4 regions of the Mesorhizobium sp. WSM4850 genome follow, and region 2 is predicted to be linked to each of the others. Evidence: predicted binding sites of a transcription regulator. Region 2 holds the regulator's gene; each other region holds the start of a gene.

Region 1 (7,907 bases), on a different contig from region 2:
ACAATGAGGCTGCCCCGTCACTTGCGCCGGCGCTCGAACCTTTGCCCTTTTCGACGCTCGAACTGGCGCCAGAAGATCAATTCGTCGCTTGGCAGGCGCATATGGCTCCGCTTGTCGAGATCAAGTTGCCGGATGACAAATCGCTCGACGATGGCTTTCCCGCCGACCACACGGCTTGGAACCTCGGCGGCATGCTGATCGTTCAACAGCGCGCACCGGCACATAGTTATATGCGTTCTGCTGGGAAGCTTCGGTCCAGCTCGATCGATCACTGGTATATCGCTTTGCCGCATACTGGCCGGTCGTGGACGGAGGTCGATCGCCGCGTAGCGGAAAACCAGAGATTAGATCGCTTGGCTACCCGTTTCGCGGGAGGGCAACGGAATCCCAAAGTCTCTTTCTCTATTTGCCGCGTGATTTGTTCGCCGATGCGGCGGCAACTCTGGACGCAAAGAATAATTCAATTCTGTCCGGCAACTTTGCCGACCTTTTGCTCGACTACCTCAAGAACATCGAAGCAAGATTGCGCAGTCTCACGGCTGACGATCTGCCTCGCATCGTGCACGCAACACGCAGCATGATCATTGCCTGCCTCTCGCCCCCGGCAGAACATGCCGCGGCCACCGAACAATTGGTGAGTGTCGCGCTGATGGAGCGAGCCCGTCGATACGTCCACAACAATCTGGATGCGGCTCATCTGACGCCGGATTCAATGTGCCGGGCGCTCGGCGTCTCGCGCTCTCGTCTTTATCAGTTGTTCGAACCGAGCGGTGGTGTTCTCCACTACATACAAAGTCGCCGACTTCTGGCAGCCCATGTTGCGCTTAGCAATCCGGCGGACAGCCGGCGCATTGTTAATATTGCCGAAGCCGTCGGGTTTAGTTCAGCGGCTAATTTCAGCCGAGCTTTTAGCAAGGAATTCGGCTACAGCCCCCGCGAAGTCCGAAGCTCCGTGGTGTTACCGCGCCCCGCCCACTCTGTTTCGCATGCCGGACACGAGGAGGCCTCTTCCTTTGAACATTGGCTCAAAGCGCTCGGAAGCTGAGTACAAGATCGGGAATGGTTGAAGTGGGGCGGGCTTAAAACAGGGCGGGGAAGATCAGCCGCCTCATGAACCAGAATATTTTCGTGTCGCGTTCACCGCGCCATCAATTATAGCCGATCCCCTTTTATTAACCGACTGTTCAATCGATGTCGCCGCCCATCACAGCGGAGCATACATTGCAACTACGCAGCATAAGACGCTTGTTGAGACCGCGAGTCGTATGTTTGCCAAGTCAAGAAACAAAGAGATAGAGCGGTTCTGCGGTTCCTTGAAATGACGAACCGCTCTAGCCCGGATTATCTCACCAGCAAAGGGCTGCGTAGGCTGGCGGCGATCCCGGACAGCAATTAGCCGGTCGGGAACGGTGCAAGAGCGCCTCGCCGAGCAAGATATGTACGCCGGGATAAGTATTAGGATGCAAAGCTAACGACAGATCGGCTTCGTGCGTAGATGCTTGCAATGCTTGGCGGGGGCTCGGCGGCTTGGCGGGGGCTCGGCACAGGTGGCAGGCATCATGTTGGGGAGATGTCGTGCTGCCTGTGCCGATAGCCGCCGCTGCGCGGTCAAAGGTGGCGTCATTGAGTAAGCGTGCCAAGGTCGTTGGCGGCCGGCTGGAGTTTCTTCCGCCGCAGATCCCGACTCAGGTCGAGCGGCCGCCTGAAGGTGAGGGCTGGGTCCACGAGGCCAATCTCGACGGCTATCGAACCCAGATCATCATCGATAATGGCGGTGTGCGTCTTTACAACAAGAACGGCCGCGACTGGACCACGAAATACTGGCCCATCGCACTAGCCGTCGATCTGCCATGCCGGACTGCCATTCTCGACGGCGAAGTCATTGTTCCCGGCGAGCAGAGCGCTTTCGATTGCCCTGCGCTGGAAGCGGCGATCTGGAACGAGCCGAGCCGGTTGGTGTTCGTCGCGTTCGATATCCTCCATCTCGACGGCCACGATCTAGGCTCCTTGCCGCTGCTGCAGCGCAAGCAGGCGCTGTGGCAACTGATTGAGCCTGGCCTCGGCAAGATCCAATACAGTGAGCATTTCGAGGGCAGCGCGCTGGCGCTCTTCCGCACCGTCGAGAAGATCGGGCTCAATGGAATTATCTCGAAGCGCGCCGACAGCCGCTACAGCAGCGGACTGTCGAGCACGTGGCTGAAGGCCAAAAATTTGAAGAAGCCGACTCCCGAGTTGGGGGTCGTTTATAAGCCAGGCACGGCTCCAATGCCCTGATCGCTGCTCACGGGCGTCCTCACCGATTTGAGGCCTACGCGGGCGGACGCGACGCGCATACCAAATCTGGCGGAACAAATCATGATCATTCTCATTGTGGTGATCATCAAGGGAGATTGATCATGGGTGACCGGCACAACCCAAAAATCGAGGCACCGGCAAATGTCGAAAAGGACCCGGAAGATTGGATCAGCGGAGATGATCCCATGACCCCCGCACAAGCCTCCTATTTGAAAACTTTGGCCGAACAGGCCGACGACCCTGACGCCTATGCTGACTGCCTCAGCAAGGCGGAAGCCTCTAAACGCATCGATGCACTCCGGGAGAAGTTAGGCCTGTAGTGCCCGCTCGTGGCTGTTGGCCTCCGGCGACGGGGCCGTTCCATCGAACCCGACAGCGGCTCTGTCCAGTTTGTTACCGTGGTCTGACCCCGGGGGATGAGTTGCATTGCGTTCTGCAACCGCTCGCTGGATAGTCCTGGCGATGTTGCAGACCTTATTGACTCATTGGCCCCAGGTCCTCGCGATCATTTCGGTGGTGATGGCGGCCATCGGCATCGTCCACGCCATAATGACGAAGGAAGACGTCCGCGCCGCCACGGGTTGGGTCGGCGTGATGTTCCTGTCGCCATTCCTCGGCGCGATCATCTACGCCGTTGCCGGCATAAACCGCATCCGTCGTGCCACGATCAGCGCCATGCGGCCCCTTTCCAGCGAGGCGGCTTCCGCAAAACATGAGCGCAACTTTGCCGCCGAGGAACTGATTGCCGAGCGGTACGGCCAACGCTTCACCGGCCTGAAGACATTGGGCGACAGGGTGGCCCGGCGTGCCCTGACCTCGGGAAACGCGATTGCGATATTGGAGACAGGTGACGAGGCCTATGCCGCAATGTGCCGAGCGATTGACGGCGCTCAACGCACTGTCCTTCTCGAGACCTACATCTTCGACAATGACGATGTCGGGCGGCTTTTCGTGGAATCTCTCGCGCGAGCCGTCCAGCGGGGTGTCAGCGTTCGCGTGCTGATCGATGCCGTCGGGGCGCGTTACTCCGTCCCCAGCATTCTTGGGCGCCTGCGAGAGGCGGGAATCCCGGCAGACCTCTTCAACGGCAACATTGTCATGGGCCTGCGTCTTCCCTACGCCAACCTCAGAACGCACCGGAAGATCCTGGTCGTCGATGGCACGATTGCGTTCACCGGAGGGATGAACATCCGAAAGGGATTCTCAGCCGAGTTCGCCGGCTCCTCCAGCGCGAGGGACACGCATTTTCAGGTCACCGGGCCGGTCGTGGCCGAGCTTTTTTCGGTTGCCGCCGAAGATTGGCGCTTCGTGAGCGGCGAGTTCCTGAAAGGCGACACCTGGCAAGTGGCCACGCTTCCCGGGGCTCCCGGTCAACCGATGCTGGCGCGGGCGGTTGCATCCGGGCCGGATGCCAGCATCGAAACGAACCACAACTTGCTGATCGGGGCATTTTCCGTCGCCCGCAAATCGATCCGCATCATGTCGCCCTATTTCCTGCCGGATCGGGAACTGATCAGCGCGCTGACGACCGCGGCCAGGCGAGGTGTCGAGATCGACATCGTGGTACCGGCGATGAACAATCTTTTCCTTGTAGACCGGGCGATGACGGCGCAATTCGATCAGGTCCTGAAGCACTATTGCCGCGTATGGCGCACGCAGGGCTCGTTCGATCATTCGAAGCTGCTGTCGGTCGATGGAGTTTGGGCTTATATAGGTTCCTCCAATCTTGATGCCCGGTCCCTGCGGCTGAATTTTGAGATTGATGTAGAGGTTCTTGATGCAGGATTTGCCGCGGAGATTGATGCGCGGATCGGATCGGCAATCGCCTCCGCCACGTCTGTAACGATCGAAACCTTGAGAGCCCGGCCATTCATCGTCCGCCTGTTCGACCGAGTGTTGTGGCTGGGATCGCCCTACCTTTAGAGGCTTTCTCGTTCTGCCCGGGGCAATTCGGGCGACGCAGCCATCGCTCCTTTCGAGCGCCGCATCTCGTCAGGGCAGGAAGCAGCGATTGCAGATCCTGTTTGAGTGAGACAAAGCTAAGTCTTGAAGGTAGTGAGGACGAGCAGCAGACTCATGCAAAGAACTGGACAGAGCTTTCCTGCAAGTGTGCTCAAATCCATTCGCGACAGAAAGAAGCAGAAGGCGAAGGCTGCGCCGTCCGAAGGGACACGCCCTGCGGGGACTCTGGTCGCATCTTACAACGTTCACAAATGCGTGGGCGTCGACAGAAAGTTCGATCCCGAACGAATCGCTCGCGTCATCCGGGAAATCGGTCCGGATGTCATTGCGTTGCAGGAAGCGGACAATCGCTTTGGAGATCGTGCCGGCCTTCTGGATCTGCTGCGTCTCGAATTGGAAACAGGCCTGGTGCCGGTGCCGGTGTCCGGAAACGGCAAAGGACACGGCTGGCACGGCAACGTTCTGCTTTTCAAACGGGGCATCGTTCGCAATGTCCATCAGATAAAGCTCCCGGGGCTGGAGCCGCGCGGAGCCCTGGTTGCCGAAATCGATCTGGACGAGAAACGAACTCTGCGCATTATCGCAGCCCATCTCGGCTTGCTGCGCCGATCGCGCTCCGAACAGGCCCGTGTCGTGCTCGAAATCATGAACAGACCGGACGAAAAACCAACACTGCTGCTCGGCGATTTGAACGAATGGCGACTCGGAAACCGTTCCGCGCTGAATACGCTGCACACGACTTTCGGTCCCGCGCCACCGGCGGTCCCCACCTTTCCATCGAGTCTGCCGCTGCTGTCTCTCGACCGGATCATGGCAAATCGACACGGAATGATCTCATCCGTCGAAGCCCATGACACGCCGCTTTCGCGGGTCGCCTCCGATCATCTGCCGCTTATAGGATTCGTTCGCCTGTGATGTAGCTGCCGAGCCCCATGAATGGAGATCGGTTCAAAGGGAAGCTCTAGCCGGACTGACGGAGCGGGGCGGCCCAGCGGCTTTGGTTGCGGAGGAGGTCGCTGGGCCTGGCGAGCCTTCGGGGGCGTGCTCCACTTGGCTGATGAATACGCGACTCTCCCCGATCAGGGAAACGTCCATCCAAGCCTCATGGAAGGCACGAGACTCGACCATGAGTGGGAACGGCTCAGCCCATACCCAGACGCAAGAATTTAGGTTACCTTTCTGGGACTGAGCTGTCGCGACTTATGGTCGGGTCGCATCATGTGGGAGACCTTTCTCCAATCTCAAAGCCGCTTCCATGCGTCGATCGCTATTTCAGAAGTATTTTCTAGTCTTGTTCGCGGCGGCCATTTTTCCGATGGCTGCCGGTGGCATCAGCAACTGGTGGTTCAGCTATGTCGACCAGCGTGCGATCCTCAGTGCCCTGCTGCGGTCCGAGGCAACATCGGCGGCCGACAAAATTGAGAGCTTTCTTGACGGCATCAAGATTCCGCTCGGCTCCACGATCCCCGAGGACGTGTCGGCCAATGCCAGCGTGAAACAGCTTCGGCTTCTTTTCCTGCGTGTGATGCACCAGGTCCCGGGAATTCTCAGCATCAGTTTCGTCGACGGCGACGGCGCAGAACGGCTGCACGTCTCGCGCGTTGGCTCAAACAGGACGGAAGGCGGGGCGGACCGCTCGGGCGATCCCGCTGTCGTGGGCGCCAAGACCGCGAAGGTCTGCTATGGCCCGGTCGCCTACCGCCAGGGTTCCGAACCGTCGGCAACCATGGCGATGGCGAATTACGACGATACAGTCCTAGAAAACACGATCATCGCCGAAATCAGTCTGAAGGCTATCTGGCTCATCGTTTCCGAAGTCCGCGTAGGCCGCAGCGGCCAGGCACTCGTCGTCGACGAGACCGGCCACCTCATCGCTCACCCCGCGATCAGCAAAGTGATGCAAGGCGCCGACGAGAAAGCAGCTTTGGCCCTGCGCGGATTGCGGGATGCGATCGCCGCCGCGGGCGGCACTGCGATTGCAAGCCGCAACGCCGAGAATGAACGCGTTGTGACCGCTGGCGCGCCCGTTGCCGCGGCCGGTTGGATGGTATTTGTCGAGCAGTCGCAGGCAGAGGCTTTTGCACCCCTGTACGCTTCATTGTGGCGAACCGGCGGGTTGTTCCTCGCCGCCACAGTCCTTGCGGCGGTACTCGCCTATTGGCTTGCGAGACGGATGAGCGGGCCTATCCGATTGCTGGAAGAAGGCGCCCTCAAGATCGGTGCCGGACAGTTCGATCACCGGATCGACATTGTCACTGGAGACGAACTTGAGCGGCTGGCTGCGCGGTTCAACCAAATGGCGGAGGAACTCGCCATATCGCGGGACCGCGATGAGCGAATGATGCGTTTGAAGCGCTTCCTGGCACCACAGGTGGCGGAGCTCGTAGAAAAGGCTGGCGACGAGAGAATGCTCGCCGGACAGCGCGCGGAAGTGGTCGCTGTTTTTTGCGATTTGCGTGGCTTCACCGCATTTTCGGCGCACGCTGAGCCTGAGGACATCATGCAGCTCTTGCGTGAGTACTACGAGGCGCTCGGCGCGATCATCGCCCGGTATGAGGTGACGCTGACCAGTTTTTCGGCGGATGGATTGATGATTCTCGTCAACGCCCCGGTTCCATGTGAAGAGCCGGCGCTTCATGCCGTAAACATGGCTGTCGACATGCAGGATTCCACACAAGAGCTCATATCTGGGTGGCGACAGCGTGGTTTTGAGATTGGCTTCGGCATGGGGCTCGCTATGGGGTGGGCAACGGTGGGTCGAATTGGCTATGAGGCCCGCGCTGACTACACCGCAATTGGCAATGTCGTGAACTTGGCATCGAGGCTGTGTTCGTCCGCTGAAGATCGACAAATCCTTATCGATTTTTCCGTGACGCGCCATTTGCCTGGCAACATGCCGATCGTTGACCTCGGTACTCGCCAGTTCAAAGACCTCGAAGGGCACGTTCGCGTCTACAATGTTGAGACGCAAGGGATCGAGCGGCCGAATTTAGATCCTGCTGCGAATGACGCCACGGCAAACGGCTAGGCTCCGCGGTTGCAAGCTTTCCTTTGAAAGCCCGCAGTTCTCAGCTAAGGGATTCGCGGGCCGGTTTAGACCGACCCGGAGAATGTTGGGGCAGGGTGCATTTGGCGGAGGGAGTGGCCGTCTCCGCCTAATCGAAGGAGTTCCGATAACGTAACAGTAGATGCAACCTTTGCTGGTAATGCTAGAGGAGTGTGGAAGCGGCTCCGACAGTGAGGCGGGGGAGCTAGATTGGCGGAGCCGCCTGCGCAATCCCGGGTTGGGGTTTGACCGCGCCGCCTATTCTGGGACAGCGCGGTCCCAACGATTCGTTAAAATTGGAACTAATTAAGCGCATGCTAATTGAAATCGCGGTTTTGCGAGTCAATGCATGCATTTGAAGTTTCTCCCGCCAATGATGCCTACCTTGGTCGCCAAGCCGCCCCAAGGCGATGAGTGGATGCATGAAGCCAAATTCGACGGCTACCGCTCCCAGATCATCATCGATGCCGGCGGTGTGCGGCCGCCCGGCCAATTTTCACTTCAGCCGCGATGGAGTTGAGAGCGTCCTCGGTTGCGGGCTCCAGCGGCACGCCGTCGGTTCGCACGGGGCGGGCGGTTTGCTCCAGTCCGGAAATTCCGATTT
Region 2 (7,907 bases):
AGCCGACGGTGCGGGCGACCGCGAACAGCACGGTGAACATGGTGGTGGGGAAGCCCAGCGCCTTCAGCGTGATGCCGGAATAGAAATCGACGTTCGGATAAAGCTTCTTCTCGATGAAATAGGAATCGGTCAGAGCAATCCTTTCCAGTTCCATGGCGATGTCGAGCAGCGGATCGTCCTTGATGCCGAGTTCGCCCAAAACCTCATGTGCGGTCTTCTGCATGATCTTGGCGCGTGGATCGTAGTTTTTGTAGACGCGATGGCCAAAGCCCATCAATCGGAACGGATCGTTCTTATCCTTGGCGCGGGCGATAAATTCCGGGATGTGGTCGACTTGGCCGATCTCGCCCAGCATGTTCAAGGCTGCCTCGTTGGCGCCGCCATGGGCCGGTCCCCACAGGCAGGCGATGCCGGCGGCGATGCAGGCGAACGGATTGGCGCCGGACGAGCCGGCGAGGCGAACGGTCGAGGTCGAGGCGTTCTGCTCGTGATCGGCGTGCAGGATGAAAATGCGCTCCATCGCACGCGCCAGCACCGGGTTGATCTTGTATTCCTCGCACGGCACGGCAAAGCACATATGCAGGAAGTTGGCCGCGAAATTCAGCTCGTTCTTGGGGTAAATGAAGGGCTGGCCGATGTGGTATTTGTAAGCCATCGCCGCGATCGTCGGCATCTTGGCGATCAGCCGCATCGATGCGACCATGCGCTGGTAGGGGTCCGAGATGTCGGTGGAATCGTGATAGAAAGCTGACAGCGCACCGACCACGCCGCACATCACCGCCATCGGGTGGGCGTCGCGGCGAAAGCCGGTGAAGAAGCGCGACATCTGCTCGTGCACCATGGTGTGGCGCGTGACCCGGTAGTCGAAATCGTCCTTCTGCGCCTTGGTCGGCAGTTCGCCGTAGAGCAGGAGATAACAAACTTCGAGGAAGTCGCCGTGCTCGGCCAACTGGTCGATCGGATAACCGCGATGCAAAAGGATGCCGGCATCGCCATCGATGAAGGTGATTTCCGACTCGCAACTTGCCGTCGAGGTGAAGCCGGGATCGTAGGTGAAGGCCCCGGTGGTGCTGTAAAGCGCGCCGATATCGATGACGTCAGGTCCGACCGAGCCGCTTCGCACCTTGAGTTCGTGAGTTTTGCCGCCGAATTCAAGTTTCGCGGTCGACGCGTGGGTTTTGCCGCCAAATTCCATTTTTGTCGCAGCTTCGGACATTGCAAACTCCTTTTTGTTTTCTCATGTCGGCAAAGGCAAAATTTCTGCAACGCAACACGTCGAAAGTATCGGAGTTCGCGCGTTTGCGCCCGCAATTGGATTGCGTGCCAAATTGGGCCAAGACCTAATGTTGCACTGCGAAACCCACCTTTCAATGCCAATCTTCTTGGGCCAGTTTTGCTAATCGATTTGATCCGCGACGCGCGCCAGGCTTTCCTCGCGGCCAAGCACGGCAAGCACGTCGAACACGCCGGGCGAGGTGCTTTTGCCGGTTAGCGCGGCGCGCAAAGGTTGGGCCACTGCGCCAAGCTTATGGCCGCCGGCGAGCGCATATTCGCGGATCGCCGCTTCCGCCGCTGCGGCCGTCCAATCCCCTGAAATCGCCTTCAGCGCCGCATGGGCGCCCCGCAGGATCTCGCGCGCCTCGCCGCCGAGCAGCGCCGCCGCCTTCTCGTCGATCGGCAGCGGCCGCTCGGCAAACAGGAAGGCGGCACCGTCGACCAGCTCGACCAGCGTCTTGGCGCGCTCCTTCAAGCCGGGCAGGGCGGCCAGCAACTGCGCCTTGCGTGTGTCGTCGAGGCGCGCTGCGATCGCCGGGCCGCCTTCGAGATAGGGCAAGGTGTTGATGAAGATATCGAGCAATTCGGGCTCGTTCATGCGCCGCATATGCACGCCGCTCAGCGCCTCGAGCTTGGCGAAGTCGAAGCGGGCGGCCCCCTTGTTGACATCGCCGATGTCGAACCACGCAATCATGTCGGTGATCGATATGACCTCGTCGTCGCCGTGGCTCCAGCCGAGCCGCGCCAGGTAGTTGAGCAGTGCCTCGGGCAGATAGCCCATGGCGCGATAGGCTTCAACGCCGAGGGCGCCGTGCCGCTTCGACAGCTTGGCGCCGTCGGCGCCATGGATCAGCGGGATATGCGCCATTGACGGCACCTCCCAGCCCAAGGCTCGATAGATCACCATTTGGCGGGCGGCATTGGTCAGATGGTCGTCGCCGCGGATGATGTGGGTGATGCCCATGTCGTGGTCGTCGACGACGACGGCATGCATATAGGTCGGGTTGCCGTCCGAGCGCAGGATGATGAAATCGTCGAGGTCCTTGTTGGGGAAGCGGACTTCGCCCTGCACGCGGTCATGTACCACCGTCTCGCCTTCGGCCGGCGCCTTGATGCGGATCGCGCCCCTGGCGCCAACCGGTGCCTCTGACGGGTCGCGGTCGCGCCAGCGGCCGTCATAGCGGGGAGGCAAGCCCTTGGCCCGCGCACTCTCGCGCATCGCCTCCAGCTCGGCCGGCGTCGCATAGCAGTAATAGGCTTTGCCGAGGCGCACCAGCTCCTCGGCAACCGCGCGGTGGCGCGGCGCGCGCTCGAACTGGGATACCGGTTCGCCGTCCCAGGTGAGGCCGAGCCAGGAGAGCCCATCGAGGATGGCAGCGGTTGCCGCATCGGTCGAACGCTCGCGATCGGTGTCCTCGATGCGCAGCAGCATCTTGCCGCCAGTGTGTTTCGCATACAGCCAATTGAACAGCGCCGTGCGCGCCCCGCCAATATGCAGGAATCCGGTGGGCGAAGGGGCAAAACGGGTGACGACCTTGTCGGACATGGAACTCCTGGGCAAGCGCAGAAAACGGATGTGGTGCGCGGACTTTCGCGCGTCGCGCGTTCATGTAGCATAGGAGGTCAAGGGCGCAAGGGGCGAACCCTATGGCTGGACCAGGCCGCGGCGTGGACGAGAGCGAGGGCGCGACCGCAAGCGTCAGCGAACGATCGCTGTTTGCCGACGTTCCTCGCACTGAGTCGCTACCCGTTTCGCTGCCTGCGTCGCCGCTGAGCATCCAACCTCTTTCGCCGGATCGCCCGGCGCCGATACCGGCTTCAGCACCCGGCCCTGTCATTCGTTTTCGCCGACAGCTCAGCCATCTTTCACCATCCGGTGTCCGCAACAGCGTGGCCGCGGCAGCCGGCCTGGAACTCGACCGGGGCGTCGCCTTCCTGCTGGTGCCGGTTTTCCTGGCATGCGGGGTGATCGTCTATTTTTCGCTTGCCGTCGAACCGGACTTTGCCCAGCCCATCGCCGTCGTGGTCCTTACGGCATTGTGTGCGGCCGTCACGCGCTCACGCCGCAAAACGCACCTGTGCTTCATGGCAGCGTTGCTGTGCGCGCTTGGTGTGCTCGCCGCCAAGGTTGAAACCTGGCGCGCCGGAACGAAGATGCTCGGTTCGGAAATCCAGACCCGGCTGACCGGCCGTGTCGTCAGGCTCGACCAGATGGCGAACGGCCGGATCAGGCTGACCATCGATGTGATGTCGACCGCCCGGCCGACACTGCGTTATGCACCCGAACGTGTCAGGGTGTCGGCACGCAAGATTCCCGCTGAGATGACCGCAGGCTCGGTGGCAACCGGCTATGTGAGGCTTCTGCCTCCGACTGGCCCGGTCAGACCGGACAGCTTTGACTTTTCCTTTGACAGCTATTTCGCCGGTATCGGTGCCAGTGGCTTTTTCCTCGGCAGTCCAAAGATCGTCGTCTCCGAAGATGCACCGTTAACCGCACGCCTTTCTTCGTCGATCGAGAAGGCGCGCGAATCCATCGCCGACCATATCAGGGACAGCATCGGTGGTGCCGAGGGGGAGATTGCCGCTGCGCTGATCGTCGGCGTGCGTGCCGGCATCCCCGAAGAGATAAACGAATCGATGCGGCGCACCGGCATCTACCACATCATCTCCATTTCCGGCCTGCATATGGCGCTTGTCGCCGGCACCGTCATGGGATTGCTGCGCGGCGCCTTTGCGCTGTTTCCCGACTTTTCGTCGCGCCGGCCGGTCAAAAAATATGCGGCTGCTGCCGCACTCGTCTCCATCGCTGCCTATCTGATCTTTTCCGGTATCGTGGTCGCGGCTGAACGCAGCTTCATCATGCTGGCGGTAATGCTTGTCGCCGTGCTGTTCGACCGGGCGGCACTCACCATGCGCAACCTGGCGATTTCGGCCATCGCCGTTATCGTCGTGTCGCCGCACGAGGTGGTCGGCGCAAGCTTCCAGATGTCGTTCGCCGCGACTGCGGCTCTCGTGGGCGCCTATGCCGGTTGGTCCGACTATCGTGCCGACAAGGCCAAGGCGCCGCGACAGCGACGGTCACCGGTCGCTTTCGTCACGCGCAAGCTCGTCGCCGGGGCAGGCACCATCGCAATGACCTCCATCATTGCCGGCAGCGCCACCGCGCTCTTCGCCATCTGGCACTTCCAGCGCGTCTCGCCGCTCAGCCTGTTCGCCAATCTGGCCGTCATGCCGATCGTCACGATCGTCATGTTCCTGGCGGTCCTCAGCGCCTTGGCAATGCCTTTCGGCCTCGACGGCCCTTTCCTCTACATGATGGGCAAGGGCCTGACGGCGATGATTGCAATTTCGGGATGGATCTCGGAGCGTTCGCCCGTCGATGCAGTCGGCCTGATTTCGTTGCAATCGGTTCTGCTGGTGACGGTCGCCTTAGTCATCGCCACGATGGCGACGACATGGCTGCGGCTTGCGGCACTTCCCTTTGCGCTCGCCGGCCTGCTGACGATTTCCGAGACGCGCATCCCCGACGTGCTGATCTCGGAGGATGCGCATCTGGTGGCGCTGCCGATCGGCGGCGGCGAACTTGCCGTCAACCGGATGCGTTCGAACGAATTCACCACCGACAACTGGAAACATGCGCTGGTTTCAACAACGATCGTCGAGCCGGAGACATTCGAAAAAGGAGATGTGCGGTTCGACATCGCCGATCCGGCCGACCTGCCGCCGGGAGCGCCTTTCACCTGCACTGCCGGCCTGTGCCTGGCCCGGCATCCGTCCGGCGCGCTCATCGCGCTCGCCGACAACCGCAAAACCGCGCGGCCGGCCTGTGCCTTTGCGGATTTGATCGTCATCGACGATGCCACAGCCTATTACAAACCCTGCCGCAACCCGCTGGTTCTCGTCGTCACCAAACGGCAGCTCGCTCGCATGGGCAGTGCCGCCGTCTTCTTCGATCCGCTATCGGCGACAACGCGCGCAGAAATCCGTTTTGCCGTCAGACAGCCATATAGGCCCTGGCATGAGCAGCGGCGATTTTCGCGCGAGGCGAGGGGCCTGCCGCCATACCGCAGGGCCGAGAAACCCAGGAAGCCCGCCGTTCAGTAACGCCGGATCAATCCGACGAGCTTGCCCTGCACCTTGACCCGGTCCGGCCCGAAGATGCGCGTCTCGTAGGCCGGATTGGCGGCTTCCAGTGCGATAGAGGCACCTTTGCGGCGAAATCGCTTCAGCGTCGCTTCCTCCTCGTCGACCAGAGCGACAATGATCTCGCCAGGCTGGGCGGTGTCGGCGTTGCGGATGATGACCGTGTCGCCGTCGAAGATGCCGGCCTCGATCATCGAATCACCCTTGACCTCCAGCGCGTAGTGCGTGCCGCCGGTGATCATGTCCGGTGGCACCGAGATCGAATGCGTCTGGTGCTGGATGGCGTCGATCGGCACACCGGCAGCGATGCGGCCCATCACCGGTATGGAGACGGTGGCAACGACGTCGTCGTCATTGCCGGCAGCACGCATGCGCGAAGGCGCTGGCTTGATCTGGCGTCCGAGGCCGCCCTGGCCAAGGGAGCCTTGAATGACGCTCGGCGAGAATTTGCGCGCCGCATTGAGGCCCGGCGCGATCGAATCGGGCAGGCGCAGCACCTCCAGCGCGCGGGCGCGGTTGGGCAGGCGGCGAATGAAACCGCGTTCCTCCAGCGCCGTGATCAGCCGGTGGATCCCCGATTTGGAGGCGAGGTCGAGCGCTTCCTTCATCTCGTCGAACGAGGGCGGAATGCCGCTTTCCTTCAGCCGTTCGTGGATGAACATCAGCAGTTCATGTTGTTTGCGTGTCAGCATCGCGACCCCCAACAGAATCAGAAAAACAAACCCAGAACAAACACTATCTGTTCCAGTTGTGTTCCGCAACCATTTAAAGTTTAATGAATGTGTTGACGTTTTGTTCAGCGTAGCATCAGCACGCTGCAGGCGGCGCCCGCTGCGGCTGCGGGAGCGAATGGCTCGCGCACGACCAGTCCGTTGGCGTCGGCCAGCATTCTGAGCATCGAGGAATCCTGGATACTGAACGGCGTTGCCTCAAGCGTGCCAGCTTCTTCCTTCACCACCGCGCGTACATAGTCCTGCCTGAGATCGTTAGCCGGCATGGCGGCGCCGAGCCGCGCCTGACGCATGTCCTGGCGGAAGGCGCGGCCGCCGAGCCGCGCCAGCAGCGGCTTCAGAAAGAGCTGCGTGCAGACCAGGCTGGCCACCGGATTGCCAGGCAGGCCGATGCAGCGGATGGCGCCCAGCCGCCCGAACATCAGTGGCTTGCCGGGCCGCATGGCGATTTTCCAGAAATCGAGCGCCATGCCTTCGCCGGTCAGCACGTCATGGACGAGGTCATGGTCGCCGACCGAGGCGCCGCCCAGCGTGACGATGACGTCCGCGCCTGCGGCGACGGCTTTTGTCACCAGCGCGGCGATCGCGTCCTTGCGGTCGGCGGCGATGCCGAGATCGAGGGCGCTGGCGCCGACCGAGCGGGCCGCGGCGGCGACGCCATAGGCATTGGAGGAGATGATCTGGCCGGGGCCAAGGTCGCTGCCCGGCGGCAGCAATTCGTCGCCGGTGGCGATGATGGCGACCAGCGGCCGTTTCACCACGCGGACCTGCTGGTGGTTGGCCGACGCCGCCAGCGACAATGCCGCCGGATCAAACAGGCGGCCTTTCTCCAGCAGCATGTCGCCCTGCGAGAAATCGAGCCCGAGGCGGCGGATGTTGCGGCCTTCAACCGTCGGCGCGGTCACTTCGACCATGCCGCCGCCGAGGTCGCGGACATTCTCCTGGATGACGATGGTGTCGGCGCCTCCGGGAAGCGGCGCGCCGGTGAAGATGCGCACGGCCTGCGCCGGGCCGACTGTCCCGGCAAAGCCGCGTCCGGCCGGCGCCATGCCGATCACCGAAAGTCTCGCGGGCACGGAGGCGACATCGTCGGCCCGCACGGCATAGCCGTCCATGGCCGACGCGTTGAATGGCGGCTGGGTGCGGAGCGCGATGAGCGGCTCCGCCAGCACGCGGTCGGCGGCATCCATCAGGGCGACGCTTTCAGCCTGCAAGGGCGCAGCATCCGCAAGCAGGTGCTCGAGCGCCTCGGCGACCGCAAGCAGCGCCATTATTGGCCTGCCCCCTGGGCATCCGCCTTGTAGTCGCCGGATTTGCCGCCGGTCTTTTCCACCAGCCTGATGCCGGAGATGGCCATGCCGCGATCGACCGCCTTGGCCATATCATAGATGGTCAGGCAGGCGACCGAGACGGCGGTCAGCGCTTCCATCTCGACGCCGGTCTTGCCGGTGACGCGGGCCAGCGCCGTGACCTTCAGGCCGGGCAGCTTCGCGTCAGGTTCGATGTCTACCGATATCTTGGTCAACAGCAGCGGATGGCAGAGCGGGATCAGCTCATGCGTCCTCTTGGCCGCCATGATGCCGGCGATGCGCGCCGTACCCAGCACGTCGCCCTTCCTGGCATCGCCGTCGAGAATCATTTTCAGCGTTTCGGGCCGCATCGAGACAAGACCTTCGGCGATTGCCGTGCGGGTCGTCTCCGCCTTGTCGCCGACATCGACCATATTGGCTTCGCCTTCTGCGCCAAGATGGGTGAGGG
Region 3 (7,907 bases), on a different contig from region 2:
CTTGTCGCGCACGCCGGGCACGGCGGCGAAGAAATCGACGCCTTCCTCGACCGTCATGTCGAGCACGTCGGCAATCGACTTGCCCTTGAACAGAACGTCGAGCGTCTCTCTGTTGTAGCGCTTGCCGTGACATACGTCGCAGGTGACATAGACGTCGGGCAAAAAGTGCATCTCGATCTTGATGACGCCGTCGCCCTGGCAGGCTTCGCAGCGACCGCCCTTGACGTTGAACGAGAAGCGGCCTGGCTGATAGCCGCGCGCCTTGGACTCCGGCAGGCCGGCGAACCAGTCGCGGATCGGCGTGAAGGCGCCGGTATAGGTGGCGGGATTGGAGCGCGGCGTCCGTCCGATCGGCGACTGGTCGATATCAATGACCTTGTCGAGGAATTCGAGGCCCTCGATGCGGTCGTGCTCGGCCGGGTGCTCGCGCGAGCCCATGATGCGGCGCGACGCCGCCTTGAACAAGGTCTCGATCAGGAAGGTCGACTTGCCGCCGCCGGAGACGCCGGTGACGGCGGTGAAGGTGCCGAGCGGGATTTCGGCGGTAACGTTCTTCAGATTGTTGCCGCGCGCGCCGACGATCTTCAGGCGCCGGTTCTTCTTGGCCTCGCGCCGCACCGCCGGCGTTGCCACTTCGAGCTCGCCGGACAAATATTTGCCGGTGATCGAGGCGGGGCTGGCCATGATCTGCTGCGGCGTTCCCTGCGCGATGATGTGGCCGCCGTGGATGCCGGCGGCCGGGCCGATATCGACGACATAATCGGCATGCAGGATGGCGTCTTCGTCATGCTCGACGACGATCACCGTGTTGCCGATGTCGCGCAAATGCTTCAGCGTGTCGAGCAGGCGCGCATTGTCGCGCTGGTGCAGGCCGATCGACGGCTCGTCCAGCACATAGAGCACGCCGGTGAGGCCGGAGCCGATCTGCGAGGCCAGCCGAATGCGCTGGCTCTCGCCGCCCGACAGCGTGCCGGAATTGCGCGACAGCGTCAGGTAGTCGAGCCCGACATCGTTGAGGAAGCGCAGCCGCTCGCGGATTTCCTTGAGCACGCGCACCGCGATCTCGTTCTGCTTGTCGCTGAGTGCGGCGGGCAGCTCGGTGAACCATTGGTCGGCCTTGCGGATCGACAGCTCGGTGACCTCGCCGATGTGCTTGCCGGCAATCTTCACCGCCAGCGCTTCCGGCTTCAGCCGGTAGCCGCGGCAGGCCGGGCAAGGTGTGGCCGACATGAAGCGCTCGATCTCCTCGCGCATCCAGGCAGATTCGGTTTCCTTCCACCGCCGTTCGAGATTGGGGATCACGCCTTCGAAGGTCTTTGTCGTCTGGTAGGAGCGCAGCCCGTCATCATACTGGAAAGTGACCTCGCGCTCGCCGGTGCCGTGCAGGATGGCTCGCTTTGCCTCTTCGGTCAGGTCCCGGAACTTGTCCCCTAGTTTGAAGCCATAAGCCTTGCCCAGCGCCTCGAGCGTCTGCACGTAATAGGGTGAGGTCGATTTCGCCCATGGGCTGACGGCGCCGGCGCGCAGCGACAGATTGTCGTCGGGCACGATCAGGCTGGCGTCGATGGCGCGCTGGCTGCCGAGGCCGTCGCAGGTCGGGCAGGCGCCGAACGGGTTGTTGAAGGAAAACAGCCTGGGCTCGATCTCGGGAATGGTGAAGCCTGACACCGGGCAGGCGAATTTTTCGGAGAACAGGATGCGCTCATGCGTCTCATTCTTCGATTTGTTGACCGAATCCTCGCCGGTCTGGCTGGCGTCGAGCGGCCGGTCGGCGAATTCGGCCACTGCCAGCCCGTCGGCGAGCTTCAGCGCGGTCTCGATGGAATCGGCAAGCCGCGTCGCCAGATCGCCGCGCACGACGATGCGGTCGACGACGACGTCGAGGTCATGCTTGTACTTCTTGTCCAGCGCCGGCACGTCGGCGATTTCGTAAAAGACACCGTCGACCTTGACGCGCTGAAAACCCTTTTTCTGCAGCTCCAGCAGTTCCTTGCGGTATTCGCCTTTGCGGCCTCGCACCATCGGCGCCAGGATGAACAGACGCGTGCCTTCCTCGACCGCCAGCACGCGGTCGACCATCTGCGACACCGTCTGGCTCTCGATCGGCAGGCCGGTGGCCGGCGAATAGGGGATGCCGACGCGCGCGAACAGCAGCCGCATATAGTCGTAGATCTCGGTGACGGTGCCAACCGTCGAGCGCGGGTTCTTCGACGTGGTCTTCTGCTCGATGGAGATGGCCGGCGACAAGCCGTCGATCTGGTCGACATCAGGCTTCTGCATCATTTCGAGGAACTGCCGCGCATAGGCCGACAGGCTCTCGACGTAGCGGCGCTGGCCCTCGGCATAGATGGTGTCGAAGGCGAGCGACGACTTGCCTGACCCCGACAGCCCGGTCATGACGATCAGGCTGTCACGCGGCAGGTCGAGATCGACATTCTTCAGATTGTGTTCGCGCGCCCCGCGAATGGAAAGATATTTATGGTCGGCCATCGCCGGTCGCCGCCTCAGATCTGGAATCTCGTGGGATGGCGGGTTGTCCCGGCCATCCCCTATGTAGGTAATTTCGCCACCGTTTCGAGAGAACTCTCGACCAAGCCTTTAACCGTCTTTCGCGCGGGCGAGCAAGCGGAAAGAACAAAGGCCGAACACGCTCCTGACAAATGCGTTCATGTAATCCACAGCCGACGTCGCGCTGCTCAAAACGGATGCAAATTTCGGATTCGCCACACAAGCGATCACGTTTTTGGTAAATCGGCTATCCAACTGTTGACGTCTCGGGCTCAGGGGGGCAGACTCCGAACGTCACCGAAGCCGACCGTCTTTCGATGGCCTCGCCGCCCCAAGGCGGCCTGCGAGACGCCGCAGGCTTTGCGATATGCGCTTCGGACGACACCAGTCGCAATGGACAGAAAAGGAGAGCAGAGGAATGACTCCACCGGACAGTTCCTTGAGGCTCCACGTGTCGCTGGAGCCGCGGCAGGCATAAGTGCCAAGGCTAGGCGTTTTGCGCCGCCCGACAAACCGTGACCTGCCGATCCCATTAAAATCAGAGACTACTAGTCGGATCGTCGGCTGAATGCCGCGAAGCATCCGAAATCAAAAGCCGGCAGTGTACTCCCGGCGAGTTTGGATTTCAGATCCAAAAAAAGCCCCGACCGTTTGCGGAAGCAGCGGCGGGGCTGTTCGTTTCAGAGCCGCAGGCGCACGAGCGCCTTGAGATTGTGGCAGCGATGAAGGCCGATGGAGGTGTCCTATCACCGGGGGCCTTCATCGAGCCCGCGCCGACATCGAAGGTTATGCTGCCGGAAATCCTGACATCGGTATCGCCGATCTTGAACTGGCGGTTCGGCAGCCGGCTTGGCGATGCGATAGTCGTTGGTCACACCGGGCAGCGTGCCGTTCTGCGAAGGCGGTGAACTGTCTTCGGCGAACGCCGCGCCGGAGGTCATCGCCGCGACGGCGATACCGATAATCAGCCGATTCAAGCAAATGCGTGAGATCTCAGACATCGGCGGACTGTATCGCCGCACTCTGGCCGAAGCCAGACCGGTGGCGATCAACCGGCCGAACGGCTGACCGACGTTGCTTATGAGCCGGCTACCCTTTCACGCCGCTCTCTTACGCGTGTCAAAAACATGGTCGACAAGGCCCCATGTCTTTGCCTCCGCGGCGGTCATGAAATGATCGCGGTCGAGCGTGCGTTCGACTTCTTCGAACGTGCGACCACAGTGGTGCGCGTAAAGCTCGGTCATGCGCCGCTTGGTCCTGAGGATGCCTTCGGCGTGGCGCTGGATGTCGGAGGCCTGGCCCTGGAAACCGCCTGACGGCTGGTGCAGCAGGATGCTGGCGTTGGGCAGCGCGATGCGTCGCCCCGGTGTGCCGGCCATCAGCAGGAACGAGGCCATCGAGGCGGCAAAGCCCATGCAGACGGTGGATACCGGACTGCTTATATACTGCATCGTGTCGTAGATGGCGAAACCGCTGGTCACCACGCCGCCCGGCGAATTGATGTAGAGGGAAATCTCCTTATCGGGATTGTCGGATTCCAGCGACAGGAGCTGGGCACAGACCAGCGCCGACACATTGTCGTCGATCGGACCGTTGATGAAGACGATGCGCTCGCGCAGCAGCCGCGAAAAAATGTCGAAGGCGCGTTCGCCGCGGCTCGACTGCTCGATCACCATCGGCACCAGATTGGCAAAACCGCTCATCGCTTTTCTCCGTTGTGCCGCTCAGGCCGCGCGCAGGGAGAGGCGAGGCGTGTTTGCGGCTATGGTCTGTCTCGGGTTGTGTGCGTCGAACGAAAGCCTGCAACCGGCGCCGGCAACGGCAGGTGTGGCTACTCGTGCAAATCCGTCGTGGACGATGCGCAGATGGGTGCCGCCCGACACAGTGCGGTCGAGCGTGAAGGTGACGATACTGTCCAGCGGGCTGGTGAGCGGATGCGCTGTATTGCCAGGCGCCGGCCGCTCCCGCCAGGAGTAACGCAGCAGGCGTTCGGGCTCGGCGTCGAGGATTTCGCACTCGATCGGTGCATCCGGCCTGGCAAAGGCAAAGCGGCCGCCGATCTCCGGCTTGATGTCGTTCGGCATCATCCAGGCCGCGAGCAGGTCCGGCACAGTGAGCGCCCGCCACACTTTTTCCGGCGGCTCTGGAAGCTCGCACTCGAACTCGATAGAATCTGCCGTCATGTCTGAATGCTGTTTTGCCGTCATTGGTCCATATCCTTCAAAACCGCCTTGAGCCGTTCGATACGCTCGGGCCAGAACGCACGGTAGCGCTCGATCCAGCCGAGCAGTGGGTCAAGCCCTTGCGGATCGGCGCGATAATAGGCGTTGCGGCCGGCTCGCCGCTCGGCTACCAGGCCGGCGCCGCGCAGCACTGCGAGATGCTGCGACACGGCCGGTTGCGACACGCTCAGGCCGCTGCGCAGTTCCGATACCGTCATCTCGCCGGCGGCGAGCCGTTCATAGACGGCGCGGCGCGTCGGGTCGGCAAGCGCTCGAAAAATCTCGGCTTCGATCATGCCGGAAGCATAAGTCTACGCTTATTGATTTGGCAAGCAGTCTTTTCGCGCCCATATGGAACGGTACGGCGGAACCCATCGATTGCTGACATTCCTTGACAAAACGGATTGATGGTTATAGAACGAAAAGAGAACAAAAACCTTGTGGGAAAAGCCAGCCACGGCAGGCGGGGAATGTCCGCAGTCTATAAGGTGAGAGCGAGAAAAAATTGTTTCGGATGAGCGCGGAGAAGTATCATGGCGGGTAGCGTCAACAAGGTCATTCTGGTGGGCAATCTCGGGGCGGACCCGGAAATCCGCCGTTTGAATTCGGGTGAGCCGGTCGTCAATATCCGCGTCGCCACGTCGGAAAGCTGGCGCGACAAGACTTCCGGCGAGCGCAAGGAAAAGACCGAGTGGCACAATGTCGTGATCTTCAACGAGCAGCTCGCCAAGGTCGCCGAGCAGTATCTGAAGAAGGGTGCGAAGGTTTATGTCGAGGGCCAGTTGCAGACGCGCAAATGGCAGGACCAGACCGGCAATGACCGCTACACGACCGAAATCGTGCTGCAGAAATTCCGTGGGGAACTGCAGATGCTCGACGCACGCGGGCAGGGCGAGGGCGGTCAGGTCGGCAGCTATGCCGGTGGCGACAGCAGCCGCGGTTCCGATTTCGGCCAGTCCGGCCCGGGCGAGAGTCTCAATCGCGGCGGCGGCGGCAACAAGGGTGGCGGCGGTTCGTCGCGCGAACTCGACGACGAAATTCCGTTCTGATCGCTTGGAGCGAGCGGCTCTGCGCGAGTTGACAGCCAGCTATTTGAGGCCACGCATGGGCGTCCCGAAAATCTATCTTGGATTTTCGGGACGTTGTGCGTTTTGAGCGGTGTGCGGTGAAAGGACGTATCAGGTGAAAGCACGGGTCAAATGGGTCGAGGAGCGCACTTTCGTCGGCGAGTCCGGCAGCGGTCACAAGATGGTGCTGGGAACCGCGTTCGGACCGGACGGCAAGACGCCGGGGCCGAGCCCGATGGAACTGGTGCTGCTCGGCACTGGCGGCTGCTCGGCCTATGATGTCGTCCACATTCTCGAAAAGGGCCGCGAGGCGGTCGAAGACTGCGTGGTTGAACTCGACGCCGACCGGGCGGAGAAGGAGCCGCGGGTGTTCACCCGCATCCATATGCATTTTATCGTCAAGGGCCGCGCGCTTTCGCATGACAAGGTCCGGCGGGCGATCGACCTGTCGATCGAAAAATACTGCTCGGCCTCGGCAATGATGGCCAAGACCGCCGAGATCACCCACGACTTCGAAGTTATTGATACGACGGCGAAGTAGGATAGCGTCCAGTGGCGGTTCGTTGCGCGAGACGGACAACGAAAATGACGGCCTCGGCAATCAAGCGCGAGGCCGCTTTCATTTTCATGCCGCCATCAGCGCCTTGACGCCGTCGGCGACGAACTGCACGGCGAGCGCCGCCAGGATGACACCGAGCAGCCGGGTCAGGATCGAGCGGCCGGTTTGGCCGAGGACCCGGTCGATGCGCTCGGCCAGAACGAACACCAGATAGGTGATCACAAGGCAGATCGCGATGATGCCGACAAGGGCTGCCTGCGCGCCAAAACCTGGAAACGAGCCGGACAGCAGGACTGTCGCTGAAATTGCGCCCGGACCGGCGATCAGCGGGATCGCCAGCGGAAAGGCGGCGATGTTGTGGATCATGTCCTTGGTGATGGCGACGTCGCCAATCTTCTCCTTGCGGTCCTGCCGGCGCTCGAACACCATTTCGAAGGCGATGAAGAACAGCAGGAACCCGCCGGCGACGCGGAACGCCGGCAGCGTGATGCCGAACACCGACAGGATCGATGCGCCGGCGATTGCAAACAGCGCCATCACCAGGAAAGCGATGATCGAGGCGCGCACGGAAACCTGGTTGCGCTCCTCGCGGTTCATCCCGCGCGTCACGGCAAGGAAGAGCGGCGCCAGGCCAGGCGGGTCGATGGTCACCAGAATGGTGACGAAGGCGTTGAACAGGCTGTCGAAGCTCGGCATCTCTGACCCTCCCCGCCGGGCGGTGCCCGAGACCCCAGCATTGGTAGAGCAAAGCGGCGTCAGGGGAAACCGTGCAGGTCAGCTGCTGGCGACGCGCCGCGCCAGGAACTCGACTTCGAGCCGCCAGGTCGCGCCATCGTCCTGAGAGCGTTCGCCTAGCCAGCGGAACGAATTTTCGGTGATGCGGGAAAAGCTCCAGCGCACCGAGGCGCCGGTGCCGTCGGCGCCTTGCTGGACGATGGTGTCGCCCTCGGCGCGGCCGAGCTGGCGGCTGTAATACTGGGTGCGCGGATCGCTCCAGAAGATATGCCAGGCGTCGATGCCCGGGTCATAGACGCGCAGTGTCGTGCCATAAAAGCTCCATTTGCCGAGCGACCTCTGTGCGCCAGTGTTGCGCGCGGGCAAGATCCATACGTCCTGGATCGCGCGGCCCTCGAGCACCCAGCCGAAATGCACCTCGCCGCGTCCGGTCAGCACCTGGCCGTCTTCGAGATGGCGCGTGGCATCGAACGTCCAGGCGCCGACGAAGCGGCCGTAAAGGTTCAGTTTTTCGGCAAGGCCTGCGGCTGGCCCGTCACCGTGCAGGGCTTCGGCAAAGTAAGACGAATTGAACATGGTTTCTGCCCACTTTGTCAGGAGACCGGGAAGAATAGGCCGCGCCAGGCTTCTTGCGCTTGGGAAAAATTGCTATCTTTCGACCATGACGACGAGCGTGCATACACTGGCGTCCGGAAAAGGCTGGCGGGTGTCGGACGTGGTCTGCACTGCCGGCGTCGCTGATCGCCCGTTCGAGGAAGAGCATCGCAACTTCTGCGTCGCAGTGGTGACCAACGGCACCTTCCGCTATCGCGCACG
Region 4 (7,907 bases), on a different contig from region 2:
CCCATTCTCGTCGACGGCAAACCCGTTACGGCTCTGGTGACGGTGACAACGAAATAGCGCGGGTCGGGCGGCACTCAGCCTCATTCGAGCGGAGATTTCTGATACGGCCTGCTGATGAGAGATTTCGGCCGGGCTTGGTCTGGCCGGCGATCACGACATCGTGTCGAGCTTGCGCTGCATGGCGGCGATCTGTTCCTTCAGTTCCTGAAGGTCGTCGGGCTTTTCCGACGTCTCTTTCCTGGCCGGCTCCGCCGGCGCTGCGGAAGTGCCATTCGAGCCTGCGGGTGGGCCAGCGGGTGGGAATGGCGTGAACAGGCGCATGGCGTTCTGGAACATTTCCATATTGCGGCGCGTCTGCTCTTCCAGCGCCTTGATCGGCGTGGTGATCTTCATCATGTCCAGCGGCGACTTGCCCAACGCACCCTTCATCTGCTCGCGGAAGCGTTCCTGCTCCTTTGAGAAGGCGATCATCGACTGTTCGAGGAAGCTCGGCACGATCATCTGCATCTGGTCGCCGTAAAAAGCGATCAACTGGCGCAGGAACGGAATCGGCAGCATGTTCTGCCCTTCCTTGTTCTCCAGTTCAAAGATGATCTGGGTCAGCACCGGATGGGTGATGTCGTCGCCGGTCTTGGCGTCCTGGACGGTGAACTCCACGCCCTTCTTGACCATTTCGGCAAGGTCCTCGAGCGTCACATAGGTGCTGGTGCCGGTGTTGTAGAGGCGGCGATTGGCATATTTCTTGATGATAATCGGTTCGTCTTTCGCGGCCATCAGCATCCTCCCGGGACACCGGCGCACTTGAGGTAAGCTGCCGGTAACGATTGCGCCTTTTCAAGGATATGCGCAAAAGCGTCACAATTCCAAGCGGTTTGTGCAGTGCGGCATCAATTAATGCTGCACGGCGGGCTAAAAATGCTGCGCAGCAATGGGCCGGCTGTATCCACCACGATGCGCAACCTGCTTGCGGCGCATGGCCGGTATGCCCATTTCCGGTTTGACTTGGATCATTGAAAGGGCAAGAAAAGCCCTGACGATACAAACTGCGATACCAAAACCTCGATACCTCGAAGTGTGGAGAAGAACATGTCCGCTGCCATCGTTGTCGCCAGTGCGGCGCGCACGCCCGTCGGTTCCTTCAACGGCGCCTTCGCCGCCACGCCGGCGCATGAGCTTGGTGCCGTCGTCATCAAGGAGTTGCTGTCCCGTGCCGGTGTCGAGCCGGCGGAAGTCGACGAGGTCATCCTCGGCCAGGTGCTGACCGCGGCTCAGGGCCAGAACCCCGCCCGCCAGGCATCTATCGAAGCCGGCCTGCCAAAGGAAACCACCGCCTGGGGCCTCAACCAGGTTTGCGGCTCAGGTCTGCGCGCTATTGCTCTCGGTATGCAGCAGATCGCGACAGGCGATGCCAAGGTGATCGTCGCCGGCGGGCAGGAATCGATGTCGCTGGCCCCGCACGCTCAACACCTGCGTGCCGGCGTCAAGATGGGCGACTACAAGATGATCGACATCATGATCAAGGATGGGCTGTGGGATGCCTTCAATGGCTACCACATGGGCAACACGGCCGAAAACGTCGCTCGCCAGTTCCAGATTACCCGCGAGGACCAGGACCAGCTCGCATTGGCCTCCCAGAACAAGGCAGAGGCCGCGCAGAAGGCCGGCAAATTCAAGGACGAGATCGTGGCCTTCACCGTCAAGGGCAAGAAGGGCGACACCATTGTCGACCAGGACGAATATATCCGCCACGGCGCCACGATGGAGGCCATGACCAAGCTGAGACCGGCCTTCGACAAGGACGGCACGGTGACCGCCGCCAATGCCTCCGGCATCAATGACGGCGCCGCCGCCGTGCTGCTGATGACCGAAGCCGAAGCCGCAAAGCGCGGCATCACGCCGCTGGCGCGCATCGTGTCCTGGGCGACCGCGGGTGTCGATCCGCAGATCATGGGCACCGGGCCCATTCCCGCCTCGCGCAAGGCGCTGGCCAAGGCCGGCTGGTCGGTCGGCGATCTCGACCTGGTCGAGGCCAACGAAGCCTTCGCCGCCCAGGCCTGCGCCGTCAACAAGGACATGGGCTGGGATCCGTCGATCGTCAATGTCAATGGCGGCGCCATCGCCATCGGCCACCCCATCGGCGCCTCCGGCGCCCGCATCTTCAACACGCTAGTTTACGAGATGCGCCGCAGAAGTGCCAGGAAAGGTCTCGCCACGCTGTGCATCGGCGGCGGCATGGGGGTCGCCATGTGCGTGGAAGCGCTGTGAAGTCATCTGCAAAGCGCCGTGAGGACGGAGCGAGCAAGCCGTGAAACAGTCGGTGGCGAACAGGCTCCGCCGTTAGAGCGTTCCCCTTTCGCCGCCCGCCGATCGAGAAAAAGGGAGGATATTATGACAAAGGTAGCACTCGTCACCGGTGGGTCGCGCGGTATTGGCGCCGCGATTTCGATCGGCCTGAAAAACGCCGGCTATCAGGTCGCCGCGAACTACGCCGGCAATGACGAAGCGGCGCAGAAATTCAACGTGATGACCGGCATTCCGGTCTACAAATGGTCGGTCGCCGACTACGATGCCTGCGCCGCCGGCATCAAGCAGGTCGAGGCCGATCTCGGCCCGGTTTCCGTTCTGGTCAACAATGCCGGCATCACCCGCGACGCCATGTTCCACAAGATGACGCGCGAGCAATGGAAAGAGGTCGTCGACACCAATCTTTCCGGCGCATTCAACATGACGCACCCGCTGTGGGTCGGCATGCGCGACCGCAAGTTCGGCCGCGTCATCACCATCTCCTCGATCAATGGCCAGAAAGGCCAGACCGGCCAGGTCAATTATTCGGCGTCGAAGGCCGGCGATATCGGCTTCACCAAGGCGCTCGCCCAGGAAGGGGCGCGGGTCGGCATCACCGTCAATGTCATCTGCCCCGGCTACATCGCCACCGAGATGGTCAGGGCGATGGACGAGAAGGTGCTCAATGAGCGCGTCATCCCGCAGATCCCGGTCGGCCGCCTCGGCGAGCCGGAAGAGATCGCACGCTGCGTCGTCTTCCTGGCTTCCGACGATGCCGGTTTCATCACCGGCTCGACCATATCAGCCAATGGCGGCCAGTATATCACCTGAGGCGTCATGTCACCTGAGGCGTCGGCCTGTTGCCGGGGACTGTTGCAGCCCGCTGCGGCAGCGCTATGCCATGGGAGAGGCTTGAACCAGGCCGTTTTGCATTGCTGGCAGCCTGGTCAGCGACTGCGCCGACCGATGGGCGTGACGCCGATTTGTGCCGAAGCGGCACGCAAAGGTTAACGGCGGCCGTGCGGCCTGTGCAAAACCCTGTTCCCCCCCTGTGGATAACAGGTGGAATACCTGTTCACGATACTACATATGGGGGTGAACAAACCGGGAAACATGCTCCGGCGCCGATTCGTCGCCGTTTCGTTCCGGCTTTGAGCGCAGAGTTAAACGACAAAGGCTGAAAAACATCCCCAAATGGTTAAGGCGCGTTAGGAAAGATTAATTATTTCAAAATGTTGGATGACGCCGGCCGACCTGCGTCGATCGTTCAGCGGCAAAGGTTAACGGCGACGTCAGCCCTGCATGAAACGGGCCAGTTCGGCGATTCAGCATGTGGTGAGACTCGCAGGCGAGAAATCCAGATGTAGCCGTGAACAAACCCTGAATCTGCGCGAGTCAGCGATTCGTAGCCGATTCGTTCCAGACTCGTTCCAACTGTTAAATCGGAACGGCGGAACGGCATTTCGACGCCGACGGAAGGCTTCGAGCTGCCATCGGAATATTCTGCTTTCGCTTCACGCCCAAAATCCCTATGTGTCGGCTGTCACCCGCGCCACCACGGGGCGCGCTCCCGACAACGCGAGGCAGAGAGCCTTAATTTCCAGGTCGATGAACATCCAGCCGAAACACACTGAGCCACTGATCCTGTCAGGCCGCGACGTGACCGCTGTGCTCGGGCCGACCAACACCGGCAAGACCCATCTCGCCATCGAGCGCATGGTGGCGCATGAAAGCGGCATTATCGGCCTGCCGCTCAGGCTGCTCGCCCGCGAGGTCTATTCACGCGTCTGCGAGAAGGTCGGCGCTCACAAGGTGGCGCTCATCACCGGTGAGGAGAAGATCCAGCCCGACGGCGCCAGATATTCGGTCTGCACCGTGGAAGCCATGCCGCGCGAGACCGACGCCGCCTTCGTCGCCGTGGACGAGGTCCAGCTGGCCGGCGATCTCGAGCGCGGCCACATCTTCACCGACCGCATCCTGCATCTGCGCGGCCGCCAGGAGACGCTGCTGCTCGGCGCAGCGACCATGCACGGCATCCTCCAGCGTCTGCTGAAGGGGGTGTCGGTGGTGACGCGGCCACGGCTGTCGCATCTCGCCTATGCCGGCTCCAAGAAGCTGACCCGCCTGCCGCGACGTACGGCGATCGTCGCCTTCTCCGCCGACGAGGTCTATGCCATCGCCGAACTGATCCGCCGCCAGCAGGGCGGTGCGGCAGTCGTGCTCGGCGCGCTATCGCCGCGCACCCGCAACGCGCAGGTGGAGCTGTTCCAGTCGGGTGATGTCGATTATCTGATTGCCACCGATGCGATCGGCATGGGCCTCAACCTCGATCTCGATCACGTCGCCTTCGCCCAGAACCGCAAGTTCGATGGCTACCAGTATCGCAACCTGACGGCGGCCGAGCTCGGCCAGATCGCCGGCCGCGCCGGCCGCCACTTGCGCGACGGAACTTTTGGCGTCACCGGCCAGGTCGATCCACTGGACGAGGAACTGGTCAAGAAGATCGAGGCGCATGATTTCGACCCGGTGAAGGTGCTGCAATGGCGCACCGCGCGTTTCGATTTCGCCAACCTCGACGCGCTGAAGCGCTCGATCGAGACCAACGCGCCGGTTGAAGGCCTGACGCGCGCGCTGCCGGCGGTCGATGCGCAGGCGCTCGAACATCTGTCCCGCGACGAGGACATCCGGGCGCTTGCCACCGACGCCAGGCGCGTCGCGCTGTTGTGGGAAGCCTGCGCCCTTCCCGATTACAGGAAGATCGCCCCGGCTCAGCATGCCGACCTGATCGCCTCGATCTACATGGACCTTGCCAGGCATGGCCATGTCGATGAGAATTACATGGCCGAGCAGGTGCGCCGCGCCGACACCACCGAGGGCGATATCGACACGCTGTCGCACCGGATCGCCCAGATCCGCACCTGGACTTTCGTTTCCAACCGGCCCGGCTGGCTGGCCGATCAGGCACACTGGCAGGAAAAGACGCGCGAAATCGAAGACAGATTGTCGGATGCGCTGCATGAGCGGTTGACGAAACGCTTCGTAGACCGCAGGACTTCCGTCCTCATGCGGCGCCTTAGAGAAAATACCATGCCTGAAGCCGAAATCAGCCCAACCGGAACCGTCCTCGTCGAAGGCCACCATGTCGGCGAGTTGCAGGGGTTCCGCTTCACCGCCGACCAGAGCGCCGGCGGCGAGGACGCCAAGGCGGTGCGCACAGCAGCCCAGAAGGCGCTTGCAGCCGAATTCGAGGCGCGGGCCGAACGCTTCGGCGCCTCGGCCAATGGCGACATCGCGCTCGGCTCCGACGGCACGCTGCGCTGGATCGGCGCGCCGATCGGCACGCTGGTCGCAGGCGACGAGCCGTTGAAGCCACGCCTGGTGCTGCTGGCCGACGAGCAGCTCACCGGTCCCGCCCGCGACAAGGTCGCGGCGCGCGCCGAGCGCTTCGTCAATTTCCAGATCGAGTCGCTGCTGAAGCCGCTGGTCGACCTCAAGAACGCCGAGCAGATAACCGGCATCGGCCGCGGCATCGCCTTCCAGCTCGTCGAGAATTTCGGCCTCATCAACCGCCGCGACATCGCCGAGGAGATGAAGTCGCTCGACCAGGAAGGCCGCGCCGCCCTGCGCCGGCTCGGCGTGCGCTTCGGCGCCTACCACGTCTTCGTGCCGGCGCTGATCAAGCCGGCCCCGGCCGGACTGGTGACGTTGTTGTGGGCGCTGCAGAACGACGGCAAGGACAAGCCTGGCTTTGGCGACGTGGTTCACGCGCTGGCCTCCGGCCGCACCTCGGTGGTCATCGATCCCACCTTCGACAAGACCTTCTACAAGCTGGCCGGCTACCGCAATCTCGGCCGTCGTGCGGTGCGCGTCGACATCCTCGAACGGCTGGCCGACCTGATCCGGCCCGCAACCAACTGGAAGCCGGGCCTCGGCCAGCGCCCCGACGGCGCCTATGACGGTCAGTCCTTCATGGTGACGCCGCCGATGATGTCGATTCTCGGCGCCACGGCCGACGACATGGAAGAGATTCTGAAAGGCCTCGGCTACCGGGCCGAGCCGAAGCCGGCTGTCGAGGTGAAGGCACGGCTCGAGGCACAGGACAATGCCGCGCGCGAAGCCGCCGCGGCCAAGCAGGCGGCGGAGGCACAAGCCGAGCAGGCCAAGGCAGCGGAAACCGCGATTGCCGACGCAGCCGCCGAGGCGCCGGCCGACAGTCCAGAGCCGGATGCAGTGGCAGAAGCCACGGCGGAGGCTCTCGCGGAACCCGCTGCCGAAGCGGAACCTGTCGCAGAAGCTCAGCTGCAAAGTCCGCCTGAGGTCACGGTAGAGGGACTGCCTGCAGCTGAAGCCGCAGCTCGAGAGGCAGCACCCGAAACCGCCGTGCTTGAGGTCGCACCGGCGGAGCCGGCTTCCGAAGCCTCGCCCGCAACGGCAGCAGTCTCGGCCGAACCTGCCGCGGCGGCGGAAGCCGCCACCGGCGAGGCTGCTCCAGAGGCCGAGAAAGAGGCAGAGGAACCAAAACCCATCCTGTTGTGGCGGCAGGGCCGCTTCGACCAGCGCCCACGCCACCGCCACCACGACAACCGGCCCCGTGACAGGGACAATCGCCCGCGCAGCGGACAAGCAGCGCGCGATGGCCGCAGCAACGCGCCGGCAGAGGCCGGGCAGCAGGCCGGCGCTCCAGGCGACCGGCCCGCCCGTGAAGGACGCCGCAACGGCGACGGCGCCGGCAAGCCGCGCTTCGACCGCAGCAAGTTCAAGCCCAAGCCCCAGGGCGAGCCAGGCGAACGGCGCGACGGCAAGCCGCAGGGCGAGCGCCCCGATCGTCGCGAAAGCCGGCCCGACTGGAAAGGCGGCAGGCCGGACGGCAAGGGCGGCGCGCCTGGTGGAAAGCCCGCGTTCCAGCCGAAGCCTCGCGAGGAGCGTCCGGTGCGCTTCGACCCAGATTCCCCCTTCGCCAAGCTCGCCGCGTTGCGCGACCAGCTGAAGAAGTAAGTTCGTTCGCTCCGATGGTCACTGATGCCCGCCAGCGCATCGACAAATGGCTGTTCTTTTCGCGTGCGGTGAAATCGCGCTCGCTGGCGGCGAAGCTGGTGGTGGCCGGACGCGTTCGCATCAATCGCGACAAAGCAGCGCAGGCCTCCGATCTGGTCCGCCTCGGCGACGTCCTGACCATCACTCTCGAGCGGCGCATCTTCGTCTGGAAGGTGCTCGGCACCGGCAGCCGGCGCGGTCCCGCCGAGGAAGCGCGCTTGCTCTACGAGGATATCTCGCCGCCGCCGGCACCAAAGGGCGAGCCCGTTCGCGATGCGATCCCCGCACTGCGTGATGCCGGCAGCGGCCGCCCGACCAAGAAGGAACGCCGGGAAACCGACCGGTTGTTCGGCGACGACTGACGCATAACCGGCTTTCGTCGCATCACCGGCAGGAAATCCATTCCGGAAACACCGGCATCACGCGCAATGGCTGCCCTTGCAAGCGGCAGGCAAAGACGTTACCTCACCAAGAAAGCCTACCGCATCGGCCCACAAATCGATATCGATTTTCCAAGAGCACGATGCGTGGATTCAAAGTGTTAGAGCGTACCTTATGCGTCCGATTGGACGCCACGTCGCCCTGATAAA

The links. Region 2 encodes LexA, which represses DNA repair genes until DNA is damaged. Its sites were predicted from a motif close to TGTTCNNNNTGTGTTCNG; they were not measured.
Region 1: a site for LexA is predicted at 2,345-2,362, ahead of AC0L2Z_RS17020 (DUF3072 domain-containing protein). Genes of this name have one in related genera too.
Region 3: a site for LexA is predicted at 2,631-2,648, ahead of uvrA (excinuclease ABC subunit UvrA). Genes of this name have one in related genera too.
Region 4: a site for LexA is predicted at 3,699-3,716, ahead of AC0L2Z_RS14910 (helicase-related protein). Genes of this name have one in related genera too.

The regions. Positions count from the first base shown of each region.
Region 1 is NZ_JBVVPV010000016.1:5,030-12,936, reverse strand. Features, by position in the region: gene AC0L2Z_RS17035 (hypothetical protein) at 18-206, opposite strand; partial or broken gene AC0L2Z_RS17030 (helix-turn-helix domain-containing protein) at 126-1,045, shown strand; gene AC0L2Z_RS17025 (ATP-dependent DNA ligase) at 1,624-2,274, shown strand; gene AC0L2Z_RS17020 (DUF3072 domain-containing protein) at 2,397-2,615, shown strand; gene AC0L2Z_RS17015 (phospholipase D-like domain-containing protein) at 2,758-4,218, shown strand; gene AC0L2Z_RS17010 (endonuclease/exonuclease/phosphatase family protein) at 4,372-5,172, shown strand; gene AC0L2Z_RS17005 (adenylate/guanylate cyclase domain-containing protein) at 5,513-7,285, shown strand.
Region 2 is NZ_JBVVPV010000032.1:69,139-77,045, reverse strand. Features, by position in the region: gene gltA (citrate synthase) at 1-1,216, opposite strand, end outside; gene gltX (glutamate--tRNA ligase) at 1,397-2,821, opposite strand; gene AC0L2Z_RS24880 (ComEC/Rec2 family competence protein) at 2,923-5,379, shown strand; gene lexA (transcriptional repressor LexA) at 5,373-6,110, opposite strand; gene AC0L2Z_RS24870 (molybdopterin molybdotransferase MoeA) at 6,215-7,420, opposite strand; gene moaC (cyclic pyranopterin monophosphate synthase MoaC) at 7,420-7,907, opposite strand, start outside.
Region 3 is NZ_JBVVPV010000007.1:71,432-79,338, reverse strand. Features, by position in the region: gene uvrA (excinuclease ABC subunit UvrA) at 1-2,490, opposite strand, end outside; gene AC0L2Z_RS10325 (hypothetical protein) at 3,376-3,576, shown strand; gene AC0L2Z_RS10320 (ATP-dependent Clp protease proteolytic subunit) at 3,606-4,211, opposite strand; gene AC0L2Z_RS10315 (SRPBCC family protein) at 4,233-4,715, opposite strand; gene AC0L2Z_RS10310 (ArsR/SmtB family transcription factor) at 4,712-5,026, opposite strand; gene AC0L2Z_RS10305 (single-stranded DNA-binding protein) at 5,264-5,779, shown strand; gene AC0L2Z_RS10300 (OsmC family protein) at 5,913-6,338, shown strand; gene AC0L2Z_RS10295 (MarC family protein) at 6,423-7,052, opposite strand; gene AC0L2Z_RS10290 (hypothetical protein) at 7,131-7,667, opposite strand; gene AC0L2Z_RS10285 (helix-turn-helix transcriptional regulator) at 7,753-7,907, shown strand, end outside.
Region 4 is NZ_JBVVPV010000013.1:10,001-17,907, forward strand. Features, by position in the region: gene AC0L2Z_RS14890 (hypothetical protein) at 1-57, shown strand, start outside; gene phaR (polyhydroxyalkanoate synthesis repressor PhaR) at 151-774, opposite strand; gene AC0L2Z_RS14900 (acetyl-CoA C-acetyltransferase) at 1,087-2,265, shown strand; gene phbB (acetoacetyl-CoA reductase) at 2,389-3,114, shown strand; gene AC0L2Z_RS14910 (helicase-related protein) at 3,892-7,278, shown strand; gene AC0L2Z_RS14915 (RNA-binding S4 domain-containing protein) at 7,293-7,679, shown strand.